3 regions of the Brevibacillus composti genome follow, and region 3 is predicted to be linked to each of the others. Evidence: riboswitches for the same ligand, from Rfam matches in the RefSeq annotation. Region 3 holds a riboswitch; each other region holds the start of a gene.

Region 1 (5,036 bases), 1.8 Mb from region 3:
ATCAGGATTCCGGCTAGCGGTACACCTCTTTTGTCCGCGAGCTGGCGGCCCGCTCCCAACAGCTCCAGCGAGACCGGCACGATCTGTCCGTCCCGGTGCTCCAAAAATACCCATACTCCTTTGTACTCCTCCAGACTCATCTCTGTGCCTCCTTCCCGGCGAATAGCTCACGTCTCTTAAGCAGAATCTCCATCAGACGGTTTACCTGTTCGGCGGGAGAGCCCTGCAGCAGCTCGCCGCCCTTGGGTTTTTCCGGCGGCCATACCTTGGCGACGATCGTCGGTGAGCCTTTGAGCCCGAGCAGCGTCCGGTCGACATCCTCCAGATCGTTCACCGACCAGATCACCGGCTGAAAGCTGGCGGCCCGGATCATGTTGGGCAGCGGCGAATGGGGCACCTCATTGATCTCCTTTTCCACGGAGAACAGGCAGGGCAGGGTGGACTGAATCACTTCGTAGCCGTCCTCCAGTTTGCGGTGGACGACGGTGTATCCCCTCTCCTTGTTTACCTCCACGACTTTTTTCACGCTGGTCAGCGGAGGGATGTCCAGCCTCCGGGCGATTCCCGGTCCGACCTGACCCGTATCGCCGTCAATGGTCATCTTGCCGCAGATGATGAGGTCGATCGGCTTTTCCTTGGCGATCTTCTCCAGCGCCTTGGTCAGCGCGTAGCTGGTGGCCAGCGTATCGGCACCGGCAAAGGCCCGGTCCGTAATCATATAGCCCTCGTCCGCGCCGATCTCGATGCATTTGCGGATCGCTTTGACAGCGGGCGGCGGTCCCATGGTCAGGACGGACACGGTGCCGCCGTACCTTTTCTTCAGACGAACGGCTTCCTCGACAGCATGCGCATCGTATGGATTGAGGATGGCCGGCGCGCTGGAACGATCCATGGTATTGGTTCGCGGGTTCATCTTGATGATTTTGGTGTCCGGCACCTGTTTGATGCAGGCGACGATGTGCAGCATGGATAAAATCCCCCCTAAAAGCCCGGCGAGGTATCGTTATAACGGGGTCCCGCACAGGTTGTCTCACTTTGGCACGACACTTTCGGGCGACATGTTCCTCATTGATATAACGTATTGCACGGCCATGTCGAATAGACCAAGAAGAAATGCGGCCGCTTCGCCAGAGAAGAATTTTACATTGACATGCCATTCACTATCCCTATAATTGATTTATAAATCAGATACTGTTCGGATGAACCATTCAGGAGAAGACGAAAGTCTACCGACGGGGCAAGGGATTCCACCCGAAACTCTCAGGTCTTGGAAACAAGTAAAACTGCATGGGGACGAGCCTCTGGAGAGACTCCCTCTTTTTAGGAAAGAAGAGGAAACGGGCACCGAAGGAGCAAATTCGCATCTGCGAATAATCTCTCAGGTAAAAGGACAGAGTGGACGCAGCCTATTCACAAGGAGAGTTCTATTTGTTTCACAAACAAATGGAATATCCGTCTCTTTGTGATTTTTGCGCATAGCATGCGGCCCTGCGACCCGTGACCCACTCCCAGAGAACATTTCATCGCCGATGAGATGTTTTTCTTTTTATACCGAATCATCGAGGGGGAAACTGGAATGGATTCGCTGATGGACTTGTTGCAAGTGGTGAATGACTTCGTGTGGGGATTGCCGACGTTAATCCTGCTCGTCGGCACCGGCGTGATGCTGACGATTCGCTTGCGCGGCCTGCAGTTTCGCAAGCTGTGGTACGCGCTGCGACTCGCGTTTTCCAAAAAGCAGGAACATTCAGAGGCAGGGGATATCAATCACTTTCAGGCGTTGATGACTGCTCTCGCGGCGACGATCGGGATGGGGAATATCGCAGGGGTGGCGACAGCCGTGGCCGTCGGCGGACCCGGCGCCTTGTTCTGGATGTGGATTACCGCTTTGTTTGGCATGGCGACTAAATATGCGGAAGCGATCCTCGCGGTGAAGTACCGGATTCGGCAGGCTGACGGCACCTTTGCGGGCGGGCCGATGTACTATCTGGAAAAAGGGCTGAAACAAAAGTGGCTGGCTGTGCTCTTCGCCCTGTTTGGCACGATGGCTTCGTTTGGGATCGGGAATATGGTGCAATCCCACTCTGTCGCGGAAGCCGTGCAGTTGAACTTTTCGATCCCTCCGCTGGCTACCGGTCTCATCCTGGCCGCGTTTACGGCTTTTGTCATTCTCGGCGGCGTGAAAAAAATCGGGCAGGTCACAGGCGTGATGGTGCCCTTCATGGCGCTCTTCTATATCGTTGCCGGAATCATTATCGTCTTTGTCCATATCGATCAGGTGCCGCACGCCCTGGCGCAGATTATCTCCGGCGCATTCACCGGCACCTCGGCAGCGGGCGGCTTTTTGGGAGCGACTGTCGCGATGGCGATTCAAAAAGGGGTGGCCCGCGGAGTATTCTCCAATGAAGCGGGTCTCGGAAGCGCGCCGATCGCTGCCGCCGCCGCCAAAACCGATGAACCGGCCAAACAGGCGCTCGTGTCGATGACCGGGACATTTATCGATACGATCATCGTCTGCTCGATTACCGGTCTCGCCCTGGTAACCACCGGCGCCTGGACGACCGGCATGTCTGGCGTGGAGGCGACGACCTACGCCTTCCAGAGCGTCTTCGGTCAGGCCGGCAGCTATATCCTGGCCGTGGCGATCATCTTGTTTGCCTATTCGACGATTCTTGGCTGGGCCTACTACGGCGAAAAATGCTTTGAATACCTCTTTGGCAAAGGGTCGGCCCGCTATTACCGATTCGTCTGGGTCGTCATGGTAGCGGTCGGGGCCACGCTCAAGCTGGATTTGGTCTGGACCCTGTCCGACATCATGAACGGCATGATGGCGATCCCGAACCTGATCGGTCTGATCGGCCTCTCCGGCGTCGTCGTGGCGGAGACCAGACGCTACCTGGACAGCCGGGTGGAGCTGCAAAAATAGCAGCGGATGGCAAATTTGCCGGGGACGGGAAGATCGCTTTTTGATGGCAAAGATTGCCGCGTCATGCAAACATGCGACGGAACCGCGATCACGTTAGAAAAAGTGGCTGCACCAAGCCTCTTGGCGCTAGCATAGAGATACAAATCGCAGCTGTGGGGAGTGGAAGCATGTTGATGGTAGACTGTCCGCTCTCAAGAAAGGCGCTGGGACGAAAACCTCGTTCCCAGCGCCTTTTTTGTTTTCCCGCCTTCCTGCCCGCGGGAGAATATCCCGTCTATTTCTGCGGGCTTCGCTTCACGAGGACGAGCGCGTTGCTGAGCGGCCGCCCTGTTTTTGTCAGGTATTTGCCCTGGTAGTACAATCCCGATGAGGCGCCTCCGTCGAGGTTCATCGCTTCCACCAGCCCCAGCTTTTGGGCAATCTCCGCCAGCTCATGCATGGTGACGCCAGGGACGGTGCCCATCACGACTGTCTGGTCCTGCTTTTTACCGATGAAGCTGCGCTGTCCCTTTTGGCTGGTGATTTTTGCTTCGCTGAATGCCTCCAGCCTCACGTCCAGCTTCCCCTCCGTCACCAGCTTGGGGCCGACGCTGATCATATGCTGGGAGCCCTGCAGCTCTGCCGGCCAATCCAGCGCATAGCTTGCCTGATCCCCCACTTTCACAACGCCAGTGCGAAACCGCGCCTGTGGCCCGGCCGCGACGACGAAGCCTTTGGCCGGAATCACCGCTTTGTCCCGGACGACCGCCGTTACCTTTCCCTGATCGACGATGACAAAGGAAAAGCCTGGCAGCTCCAGCGTCTGCGAGCGGAACAACGGCGTGAATACAACGGTTTCTTCCGGTGTCGTCGGCAGGTGATTCAAAAACCAGGCGGTCTGCGTCAACTTGTTTTGGTCGCTCTGCACAAAATGGAGCGTGATCGGCGTGCCGCTATTGGGTGTAAAGGCGATTTCGCCGTTCGGCTTGATCCCCAGCCATTCCGCTCCACCCCGGATGTGGGCCAGTGCGCCGTTGATCACGATTCCTCCCATCGGCTGCAGGTCTTTGGCATCATAGGGATTGAAATACGTCCCGTTGATTGCCGCCAGCGCCTGATGCCTTTTCGCCATGGAGGCCAGCTCTTCGGTCATGCCGATCTTGTTCTGGGCGATGGCCGGTCTCAGCTCCACGCCTTCGGACGGGTGGTAGGAGATCCATCGCACCGCTTTTTTGCCTGTCGAAATGGTAATCGTCTGCGCCTGTGTCTGCAGCGCTTCGCTTTCGGCAGGAAAGCTCAGCAGCGTGCATGCCAGCAGGATCGTCAGCCATATGGGTTTCTTCGTCATTTTTCTCATCTTCCTGTCTCTGCCTCCGTTCGTCCTATCATTCATCGCATTTGCTCTATTACAGCATCTACCCTATCCTGGCTATCTACGCTATCATCTCATCTGCACGATCACGGCACCCACTCTAGCCCGGCAGCATCTCGGTTCCCCCTATACTTAGCGCAACCATTTGGAAAATCCTGCTTGTCAAAAGGCTAACTCTTGCTCCCTTCGCCCGCATCAGACCGACAAACCGGCCGGAAACTGTGTATAATGAAAAAACAGACCAGCAAAGGACGGGCGCTTCTCACTACCAGGACTGTTGGAGGCTAAAACACATGTTGGAAACTTTCGGATTCTCCTATTATGAAAGCAAAGTATACGAGACCTTGGCAGCCAGCGACGCCCCGATGGATGCCGCGATGGTCGTCAAGCATTCGGGCGTGCCCAAAGCAAAAATCTACGAAGTGCTTAGCCGCTTGGTGGACAAAGGACTGGTGCTCGATTCGGTCTCGGACAAGAAAAAATGGTACACGGCGCTCCCGTTGAACAGTTTGGTCGACAAGCTGACGGCCCAGTTTCAGCAGAATGTGGAGACGCTGAAATCATCGCTGGCCAGCAAAAAAGTGCGGGATGACCGGATCTGGAATTTGAAGATCGCGTCTTCGATCCAGGCGCAAAGCATGCAGTTAATCCGGCATGCAGCGAGGTCGATCCGCATCTCCGCGTGGAATGACGATTTTCTGACTTATCTCCCGCTCCTGGAGGAAAGGGAACGGGAAGGCATAGAGGTGGAAGCGCTGG
Region 2 (5,036 bases), 1.3 Mb from region 3:
GTCATACGGCAGCTCGTAGGCGCTCGCCAGTTTGCGCATCATGTAGTTGGCGCTCAGCACCGCATTTTGCGAGACCTGCAAGAGGCCTTCCGGTCCCATGGAGCGGATGTAGGCATACGCGCGAACGAGGATGCCGAAGTTGCCGTGGTAGCCTTTGACGCGTCCGATGGATTGCGGACGGTCGTTGTCCCAATAGTAGGTGCCGTCTGCTTTTTTTCCGACGATCGGCGCAGGCATGAACGGCTCCAGGATCTTTTTCACCCCGACTGGGCCTGCACCAGGGCCGCCGCCGCCGTGCGGGCCGGTAAACGTCTTGTGCAGATTGAGGTGAACGACGTCAAAGCCCATGTCGCCCGGACGCGCGATTCCCAGGATCGCGTTGGCATTGGCTCCGTCGTAGTAGAGCAGGCCGCCTGCATCGTGGACGATTTTGGCCATCTCGACGATATCCTCTTCGAACAGACCCAGCGTATTCGGGTTGGTCAGCATCAGAGCGGCGGTATCCGGTCCGACCGCCTGGCGCAGCGCCTCGATGTCGACCAGTCCGCGCTCGTCGGAAGGAATCGTGATCGTGTCCAGTCCGGCTACCGCTGCGGAGGCCGGGTTGGTTCCGTGCGCGGAGTTCGGCACGATTACCTTGGTGCGGCCGTGATCGCCGCGGCTCTCGTGGTATTTGCGAATCATCAGAAGTCCGGTCCACTCGCCGGCAGCCCCTGCTGCCGGCTGCAGAGTCACGGCGTCCATCCCGGTGATTTCAGCCAGTTCTTCCTGTAGATTGTAGAGCAGCTCCAGAGCGCCCTGGACGGATTCTTCCGCCTGGTACGGGTGCGTCTGCGCGAAGCCCGCGTAGCGTGCGACGTCTTCGTTGATTTTCGGGTTGTATTTCATCGTGCAGGAGCCAAGCGGATAAAAACCGTTGTCAATCCCGTGGTTTCTGCGGGACAGCTCGGTGTAGTGACGCACCAGCTGGAGCTCGGATACTTCCGGCAGTTCGGCAGGTGTCTCACGAATCAGGTGCTTTGGCAACAGCTCCGCAATATTTACTTCGGGCACATCCAGCGCCGGAAGATTGTAGCCTACGCGACCGGGCTTGCTAAGTTCAAAGATCAGTGCTTTTTCTTTGTTGTTATGCACGGTTGATCGCCTCCAATTCCTCCGCCAGTGTATCGATCTCTTCTTTGGTTCTCAATTCGGTTACAGCCAGCAGCATGTAGCCGGCAAATTCCGGATAGTCCAGACCCAGATCGTAGCCGCCGATAATGCCTTTCGCCAGCAGGGCTTTGTTTACGTCTGCTACCGGTTTGTTCAATTTCACGGCAAACTCATTGAAGGTAGGCGCGCTGCCTGCGATCTCAAACCCTTTGGCCGCCAATGCTTGCTTGGCGTAGTGCGCTTTTTGCAGGTTGAGCATAGCCAGCTCCTGCACGCCTTGTTTGCCGTAGGAGGACATGGCGATGGAGGCGGCAAGCGCCAGCAGAGCCTGGTTGGAGCAGATGTTGGACGTCGCCTTCTCGCGGCGGATGTGCTGCTCGCGTGCTTGCAGCGTCAGAACGAAGCCGCGTTTGCCGTCTTCGTCCTTGGTCTGTCCGACGATGCGGCCCGGCATTTTGCGCATCAGCTTGGCTGTGGTGGCAAAGTATCCACAGTGCGGTCCGCCGAAGGATGCGAAGATCCCGAATGGCTGCATGTCACCCACCACGATGTCCGCACCCAGCTTGCCAGGTGCCTCCAGGACGCCGAGCGAGAGCGGGTTGGACGAGACAACCAAAAGCGCTCCTTTTCCGTGAACAATGGGCTCGATCGCGGTCAAGTCTTCCACTTGGCCGAGGAAGTTCGGGTATTGAACGATAACGGCTGCCGTCTGTTCGTCGACCAGTTGATCCAGCGCGGCTGTATCGGTCACGCTGCCGGCCATATCAACTTCGACCACTTCCACGCCTTGGCCGTACGCGTAGGTTTGGAGGACATTTCGCGCTTCTGGATGCACCGAGCGGGAGACGACCACCTTTTTCTTGCCCGTGTGGCCGGCCGCCATCATCGCCGCTTCTGCCAGGGAGGTAGCGCCGTCGTACATGGAGGAGTTGGCTACTTCCATGCCGGTCATTTCGCATACCATGGTCTGGAACTCAAAAATCGCCTGCAGCTCGCCTTGGCTGATCTCCGGCTGATACGGCGTATAAGCGGTAAAGAACTCCCCGCGGAGCAGCATATGATTGACGACGCTGGGGATATGGTGCTGGTAGACGCCGGCTCCCAAAAAGTTGACATGGGTGCTGAAGTTGGCGTTTTTGCCCGCAAGGCCGGAAAAATACTTGACCAATTCCGGCTCGGACAGCGCTTCTGGAATCTGCAGGGCGCCTTTGAAGCGAACCTCTTCGGGAATATCAGCAAACAACTCTTCCACCCGGGAGATGCCCAGGGTGTCCAACATCTCGCGTTTATCCTGGTCGGTTTGAGGCAGGTAACGGTATTTCACGAATGTTGTCCTCCTTGTATATAGGATCTGGTCAAAACGATTTATTGTTTGGGACGCTTGTAAAACGGCGTAGGCACGATGACCGCTTTGAGTCTCTTGCCGCGGATTTCCACGTCCAGCTCTGTGCCGACCGCCGCATGCTCCGCTTTGATCAGTGCCAGCCCCACGTTTTTCTTCAGCGTGGGCGACTGCGTGCCGGTGGTGACTTCCCCGATCTGTTCGTCCCCGATGAATACCGGGTAATGACTGCGCGGAATGCCGCGGTCGATCATTTCGATGCCGACCAGCTTGCGCGGGGCGCCGTTTTCCTTCTGCGCCTTCAAAGCCTCCTGGCCGATAAACGGCACGTCTTTGTCTACCTTCACCGCAAAGCCGATGCCCGCCTCGATTGGCGAAATATCCTGGCTCAGCTCTTGGCCGTAGAGCGGCAGCTTCGCCTCAAACCGGAGGGTGTCGCGAGCCCCCAGTCCGCACGGCACCAGACCGTCCGCCTGGCCGACCTCCAGCAGTCTGTCCCACAGCTGGATCGCCTTGTCGTGATCGAGATAAATTTCAAAGCCGTCTTCTCCTGTATAGCCCGTGCGGGAGACGAGGCAGGAAATCCCGTCAATCTGCACATCGCGCTGAAAGCGGAAGAAGCCAATGGCGGAGAGATCGGTATCGGTCAGCTTTTGCAAGATCGATTCGGCGAGCGGTCCCTGAATCGCCAGCTGCGCTGTCTGTGGGGAGATGTTTTCGATCTGCACGCCGTCAATCAGGTGCTCCTGCATCCAGGCAAAGTCCTTGTCTGTATTGCCTGCGTTGATCACCAGCAGATAGTGGTCATCGGCGTATTTGTAGATGAGCAGATCGTCCACTGTCCCGCCATCCGGGTAGCAAAAGACACTGTACTGGGCTTGCCCCACTTCCAGTTTGGACAGGTCGTTGGTGGTCATCTGCTGCAGGTAGAGAAAAGCCTTCTCTCCCTTTACCTCGACTTCTCCCATGTGGGATACGTCAAACAATCCTGCCTTTGTCCGCACCGCCTCGTGCTCCTGCCCGATTCCGGAAAACTGCACGGGCAAGTCCCAGCCGCCGAAGTCGATCGTCTTCGCCCCGTATTTTTCATAGACCGGGAACAGCGGCGTGCGCTTCAATGTCGTCATACCTGGCACCTCCTGATTTTTATACAACAAAAAAGGACAAAACAAGAGAAATGGGAACGCCAAAAGAAAGGCGCCCATTTCTCCTCCTCTGTCCTTGGTACCTGAGAGTTGCCTCGCTGCATGGGAGCCTGTCGCTCCGCCAGCAAGTTTCCCCTTTGGTGGCCCGCAGCCGGGCTCTCTCCAGAGATGCGTCCAGTAGAGGTACTTTTGCCTGAGAGATTCACCATGACTGGCTTGCTCCTTCGGCGCTGCCCCGCTCGGCAGTCTCTCCCTGCTACTATCATTCGCGATGGATACTGGGTCATACATAATCTTTTCCTTACCATTCCATACTAATGGAATGAACTCCTCTCTATCCTACCATGAGAGTCGGCTCTTGAAAATATGCAAATTGCCTTTCAACTTACAAAATCACTAACAAATTTTTTATAAAAAAGAAGCAATGTTCGTTCTTTTATTTTGTATACCCATTACATTGGGAAATACATGAATTGGATGTGATGTTGTGCCGAACATTCCCGTTTCCTTCGAGACTGATTGGATGGATTTGTTACAGGAGCGGCTCAAACAGGACGGTCCCTGGGACAAATGGGACCTTTTTCAGCTGACGCTGGAAGCGGAGGAAGCGATGGCGATCCGCGAGTTTGACCAGCTGCAATGCCTGCAGTATCTGCCCACGCTCAAACCCTATCCGCACCAACTGCAAACCGCAGAGCGCGTCTTAAACGAGATGCGCGGCCGGGCCATCCTGGCCGACGAGGTCGGGCTGGGGAAAACCATCGAAGCCGGATTGATCTTAAAAGAGTACATGATCCGCGGATTGGCCAAAAAAATTCTCATCCTGGTGCCGGCCTCGCTGGTTATCCAGTGGACCAAGGAATTGAATCAGAAATTCGGCATCCCGGCCGTCGCCCAGAAAAAAGAATACATGTGGCGGCAGTACGATGTCGTCGTCGCCTCCATCGACACGGCCAAACGCGATCCGCACAGACGGCATGTCCTGGATATCGACTACGACATGCTGATTATCGACGAGGCGCACAAGCTGAAAAACAAAAAAACGCGCAACTACCAGTTCGTCAAGGAGATCCGCAAAAAATACTGTCTGCTCCTGACGGCCACGCCGATTCAGAATGAAATGGACGAGCTGTACAATCTGATCAATCTGCTCAAGCCGGGCCATCTCGGACATACCTCCAATTTCGCCACCACCTATGTGGAGGGTAAGCGGCAGGCGAAAAACAACGAGCAGCTGAAGGGCGAACTGGAAAAAGTGATGATTCGCAACCGGCGAAGCGACGGCGGGGTCCATTTCACCGCCCGCCATGTGCAGTCGATCCCGATCGAGCTCTCGCCGGAAGAATCCGCTCTATACGAGGGTGTCACCCGCTTCGTCAAGGAGCAGTATCAGACCG
Region 3 (5,036 bases):
CCTGGCAATATCCCCGCGGAACCCGCCGTGGGGGTCGCGACGATGACACCCATCCGGGCATTGGTTTCCGAGGTGGCAAAGGCGTAGCGCATTGCATCGGAGACGATCGCGCCAGTCAGCGGCTTTTCCTTTTCCCGATACCTCTCCATCAGATACGCGTCACCGCCAGAGATGCCGCTCGGAGCCGGCGTCGGATCGGCGCTGCCCAGATCCACGGCTTCCTTCATCTTGATCAGTCTTTCCTTCATCATCTGGATGATGGTTTCCTTGCTCCGTTTGGATTTGCTCGCTTCGACCTCAATCATGATCTCGGCGATGCTCTTTTTCTCACGCTCACACAGCTCGATCAGTTCCGTCATGGAACGGAAATCCATGCTTCTTCGCCCCTTTGCTCCGCCGTCTCGCGATGTTTCAATCCCTGTTTAATGAAGCCCGGATCGTAGGGCTGGTTCAGATAAATCTCTACGGCCTCGCCATTGAGCGAGACGATTTTGGAAATGCCGCCCCCCAGCGAGACGCCGCATACGCGATACACCTCTTGGCCAAGCTCCGCGATCACCTGCACCGTGTTGGGATGATCGTACAGCGGACAGCGCTCGGCAAAGGAAAACGAGATGTCCACACCTTGGGCTGAAGCCAACGAAAGGGCTTCGCGGATGCGCAGATCGTCCGTGTCCAATCCGATCAGTCCCCCGACGATGGCTTTGTCCGTCCCGTGCCCTTTGTAGGTCTCCGCAAAAGAATCATAGAGGATCACTTCCGCCCGTATCGGTGCCGCTCCCAAGAGTTCATGGACAAACTTTCCGATCGACACTACGCCGGCCGTGTGCGAACTGGAGGGACCGACCATGATCGGGCCGATGATGTCAAAGCAGCTGTTGTAGATCATAGGCGCCTCCTTCAGCGGACACGGGTCCCTTGTTGATGAAGCGGATACTGCTCGCACAGGCGGCTGATTTTCTCCCGTACCGCCAGGTCTCCCTTTCCTTTGAGAACGGCAGTGATCGCGCGTCCGATCGTCCGCATTTCCTCTTCTTTCATGCCTCGAGTCGTGGCCGCTGCCGTGCCAAGGCGGATTCCGCTGGTGACAAACGGGCTCTCCGGATCAAAGGGAATGGTATTTTTGTTCGTCGTGATCCCCGCCTCTTCCAGCAGATGCTCCGCTTCCTTGCCTGTCAGGCCAAAGACGCGCGTATCGAGGAGAACCAGGTGGTTGTCCGTACCGCCCGATACCAGTCTCGCGCCCTCTTCCTTCAATGTCTCCGCGAGGACTTTGGCATTTTGGACGACTTGCTGCGCATACGCGCGGAAATCCGGCTGAAGCGCTTCCTGAAAAGCCACCGCTTTGGCCGCGATGATGTGCATCAGCGGACCGCCCTGGATCCCGGGGAAAATGGCCTTGTTTACGCCCTTGGCGATTTCCTCGTCATTGGTCAGAATAATTCCGCCGCGGGGGCCGCGCAGCGTTTTATGGGTCGTGCTGGTTACGACATGCGCATGAGGCACGGGCGACGGATGCAAACCTGCAGCCACCAGGCCGGCGATATGGGCCATGTCCACCATCAGCTTGGCTCCCACCAGATCGGCGATTTCGCGGAACCGGGCGAAGTCGATCGTCCGCGAATACGCGCTTCCTCCGGCGATAATCAGCTTGGGACGTTCGCGGCGGGCTACTGCTTCTACTTCGTCGTAATCGATGAGATGATCATCTTCCCGCACCCCGTAGGCGACCACTTGAAACCACTTGCCCGAGAGGCTGACCGGACTGCCGTGGGTCAGATGCCCCCCATGCGAGAGATTCATCCCCATAAAGGTATCGCCCGGCTGCAGGAGAGAGAAGAAGACCGCGGTATTGGCCTGGGCGCCGGAGTGGGGCTGTACATTGGCATAGGCCGCGCCAAACAGCTTCGATACCCGCTCGATCGCCAGCCGCTCCACGACGTCCACATGTTCACAGCCGCCGTAGTACCGCTTGCCGGGGTAGCCTTCCGCATATTTGTTGGTCAAGACCGAGCCCATCGCTTCCAGGACGTCCTCGCTGACAAAGTTTTCGGAAGCGATCAACTCCAGGGTCCCCAGTTGGCGGCGATGCTCCGCTTCGATCGCTTCGTAGATTTCCCGATCATGCTCGCGCAAACTCATCCGATACTCCTCCTTGGTAGCCATCTTTCCCCCGATTCTCCCCATGCGAAAAACCTGCCCTGCACAGCGTCAAGCTGCGGAAGCCGCGGTTTTTTCATCTGTCAGGAAAACACAAAAAAGGACAGGGGAAAGATAGATCATGTGTAATCTACCTTTCCTCTGTCCTTTTTACCTGAGAGTTTAACTCCTGTTCGGAGTCTTCCCCTTGGGTGGCTGTTCGCTCTCTCCAGAGGTGCGTCCGATTGTGGTACTTTGTACCTGAGAGATTCTATCCCAAGGATTTTTGGGACTTGCTCCTTCGGTGCCGGCTCTTGCGTCACGGTCTCTCCCACAATCGTCATCCGCTGTATACAATTAATTCGAATCATACGCCAACGTTGTTATCATTGTCAATAATATTTCGAATAATCTTTCCCGGCGGAAAAATGGGTATTTGTCGGTATCACGGAACCGATCAGGCGCCCGTACGATAAGAGCATAGTCTTTTGACAGAGGGGGATGTGTCGGTTGAGCAATCTTTTCAATAGCGGCGGGTTTGCCGGGTTTGCCCTGATTCTGGTGCTGTTCATTCTGCTTAGTATCGTAGGCACCTCTGAAGACTGATCTGGCAGGTATCCTTTGCCCGATCCAACGAAAAAGCCCGGAGCCTGGCTCCGGGCCTTTTGCGATTTGGCGGCGGCATCTCCACGACTCGCCGGCACGCGCATCAGCGCAGGTGCTTGCGTATCAGCGCATCGATCCCGCTCGCCAGGTCGCTTGTGGGGCGGGTCAAGTCCGCCTCGGTCACGCGGAAGCGAGCATAGCGCTCGTCCAGATTAAATGCCTCCTGCAGCCCGCCGAAAAAGCCGCGGGAGCGTTTGTCCAGCTCCATGAGCACTTCCAGCTCTCCTTCTTTCAGGTAAAAGACCACTTCCAGCTCCTCCAGCCGGCTGCGGTACGCTCCCGTCGGGCGGAACTCGAATTCCTGCACAAACGGGTAGGTGCGCCCGAGCAGGCGGTTGTACTCGCAATCCACCTTGTACAGCTGAAAACCGAGCGATCTGATGGCATCGAGCACCTTTGCCATCAGGGGATGCGGATTCACCTCGATAAAGTCGGAATCGCCGGGGTCCACCGCATTTTTGATGTCGAGACCGGTCCGCAGGTACACGGGCTGCCGCCCCATCGTCAGCGGCGTCTCAAAGGGAAGCTGGAAGGAAAACGGAATCACCTTTTCTTCCTGCGGGTTCAGCACAAATGTTTCCGAGATGCGGTGCTTGGCGAGGATCATCTCCTCTTTTACCTTTTTATCGTTGCTCTCCCGCTCGTAATGCGTGACGACATACATATAGATCTCATCGATCGTCTGCGTAACATCGCCGCCCTTGATATGCACCTCTCCCGTCACCTGTTCCCCCGGAATGAGCGAGTCTTCCACCAAACGGGCGTCCACCTTGGCAGAACCAATTCCCACACTGGCCATCAGCTTTTTGAACATCGACATCCATCCTTCTCTCCTTATGATCGCATCGATTCCATCGCAAATTGCGCGGTCGAAAGATCAACTTCTGTACCAGTAATACGGGACAGTCTCGAGAAAAGTTTCACCTATTCTCTACGGCTCTTCCCGCTTGGCCTCCGCGGTTACGAACAAGTGGAGGGCCCTGCTGATCGCCACGGTCTTGACCCGCACTTCGACCATCGTCCCCTCGATAATGTACTCTCTCCTGCGCAGCATCTCGTGCAGCATTTCCTGGATTTCCGCCACCTGCTCCACCTTCTTTCCCTTCAGAGAGGCGAGGTCCTTTTCCAATTGCCGGGCCACCTCCAGCTGGATCGTCTCGTGCAAATTGGTCTCCAGCACCGTGACCCGGATCTCCTCGACCAGCACCTCTTGCTTTCGACGGGCCACTTTTTCCGATTGCTTCAAGCGCTGGTTCTCATCCATCAGCTTTTCATTCAACAGCTCCAGGCTTCGCCGGACCAGCATCATCTGCTCCATTTCCCTGCCGTAGGCAAACAGCGTTGCCGAGCCGCCCAGAATCGCGCCGATCATCACCAGGGCGACATACCTCTTCCACAGCTTGATCTTCATGAACGCACCTGGACCAGCCACTGAATCGAGATCGTACCCATATGGGCCCCGAGAAAAGCGACGACAATCATCACCAATTGTTTGAACACCGGTGAAAAATTGCCCGCCAGGATCTTTTCAATTTGCAAAAAGGAGTCAAACGTACCGCCCAGCGCCCCCACCAGTCCCCAGATTTTTAATTGATCCGCCAATTGGGCGATCGACCAGAGCGGCGGTTTTTCATTCAAAAATGCGCCCAATCCGCCGGACAGCGAGCCGCCCACCACAATGCCGTATGCGACAAAAAAAGTGAAAATGACCTGTCCCAACTCCATCCCTCCGGCTCAAACGACGTATGCTAATGCCTACGCCGGCGGATGGACAAATATGAAAAAGGAAACGACCCTCCCTCTCGGACAGGCCGTTTTTTCGGTCAGATCTTCTATTTTCCCGGTTTTCCGCTTCGGCGAAGCCTCCTCTGGATCCGCGGGGAATTGAGCACCATCAGATCCATAAACAGATTCACCATGTGGGGATTTCTCAGCATTTGCTGAAACACTTCCGGATTTTCACGGAACCACTTCTCATTCGCCTTAACCCAGGAGCGAAAACCGTCATTCGTTTTGTAATAACGGTTCAACCGGCGAATCGGACGGTAAGCGCTCACCCTCAATCGATCCCTTCATCAAAGAATATGGAGAGGAGAAAGATGATCACCAGAATCCAAATCACTACTTCGAAGCCGTCGTGATTGGAAAAAAATCTACTCATGTTTGTCCCTCCTTGTCGACTGACGCAACCTTGCTCTTGTATGCCCACATATTTTTTTACAGTAATAGGT

Evidence for each region. Region 3 has a riboswitch for glycine ahead of glyA (serine hydroxymethyltransferase). Riboswitches for the same ligand answer to the same signal wherever they lie in the genome.
Region 1: linked by a shared signal. The riboswitch ahead of JD108_RS15800 (alanine/glycine:cation symporter family protein) and the one ahead of glyA (serine hydroxymethyltransferase) in region 3 are both predicted to bind glycine.
Region 2: linked by a shared signal. The riboswitch ahead of gcvT (glycine cleavage system aminomethyltransferase GcvT) and the one ahead of glyA (serine hydroxymethyltransferase) in region 3 are both predicted to bind glycine.

Annotation. Positions count from the first base shown of each region.
Region 1 covers NZ_CP066308.1:3,112,677-3,117,712, forward strand. Annotated here, with positions in the region: gene JD108_RS15790 (electron transfer flavoprotein subunit alpha/FixB family protein) at 1-140, opposite strand, end outside; gene JD108_RS15795 (electron transfer flavoprotein subunit beta/FixA family protein) at 137-967, opposite strand; glycine riboswitch at 1,292-1,404, shown strand; gene JD108_RS15800 (alanine/glycine:cation symporter family protein) at 1,577-2,926, shown strand; gene JD108_RS15805 (phosphodiester glycosidase family protein) at 3,201-4,253, opposite strand; gene JD108_RS15810 (TrmB family transcriptional regulator) at 4,571-5,036, shown strand, end outside.
Region 2 covers NZ_CP066308.1:2,612,459-2,617,494, forward strand. Annotated here, with positions in the region: gene gcvPB (aminomethyl-transferring glycine dehydrogenase subunit GcvPB) at 1-1,134, opposite strand, end outside; gene gcvPA (aminomethyl-transferring glycine dehydrogenase subunit GcvPA) at 1,127-2,476, opposite strand; gene gcvT (glycine cleavage system aminomethyltransferase GcvT) at 2,518-3,621, opposite strand; glycine riboswitch at 3,700-3,810, opposite strand; glycine riboswitch at 3,811-3,905, opposite strand; gene JD108_RS13355 (DEAD/DEAH box helicase) at 4,127-5,036, shown strand, end outside.
Region 3 covers NZ_CP066308.1:1,309,565-1,314,600, reverse strand. Annotated here, with positions in the region: gene sdaAA (L-serine ammonia-lyase, iron-sulfur-dependent, subunit alpha) at 1-374, opposite strand, end outside; gene JD108_RS06705 (serine dehydratase beta chain) at 356-889, opposite strand; gene glyA (serine hydroxymethyltransferase) at 901-2,142, opposite strand; glycine riboswitch at 2,378-2,483, opposite strand; gene JD108_RS06695 (YjcZ family sporulation protein) at 2,650-2,745, shown strand; gene JD108_RS06690 (sporulation protein) at 2,849-3,625, opposite strand; gene JD108_RS06685 (sporulation membrane protein YtrI) at 3,737-4,216, opposite strand; gene JD108_RS06680 (YtrH family sporulation protein) at 4,213-4,524, opposite strand; gene JD108_RS06675 (hypothetical protein) at 4,638-4,862, opposite strand.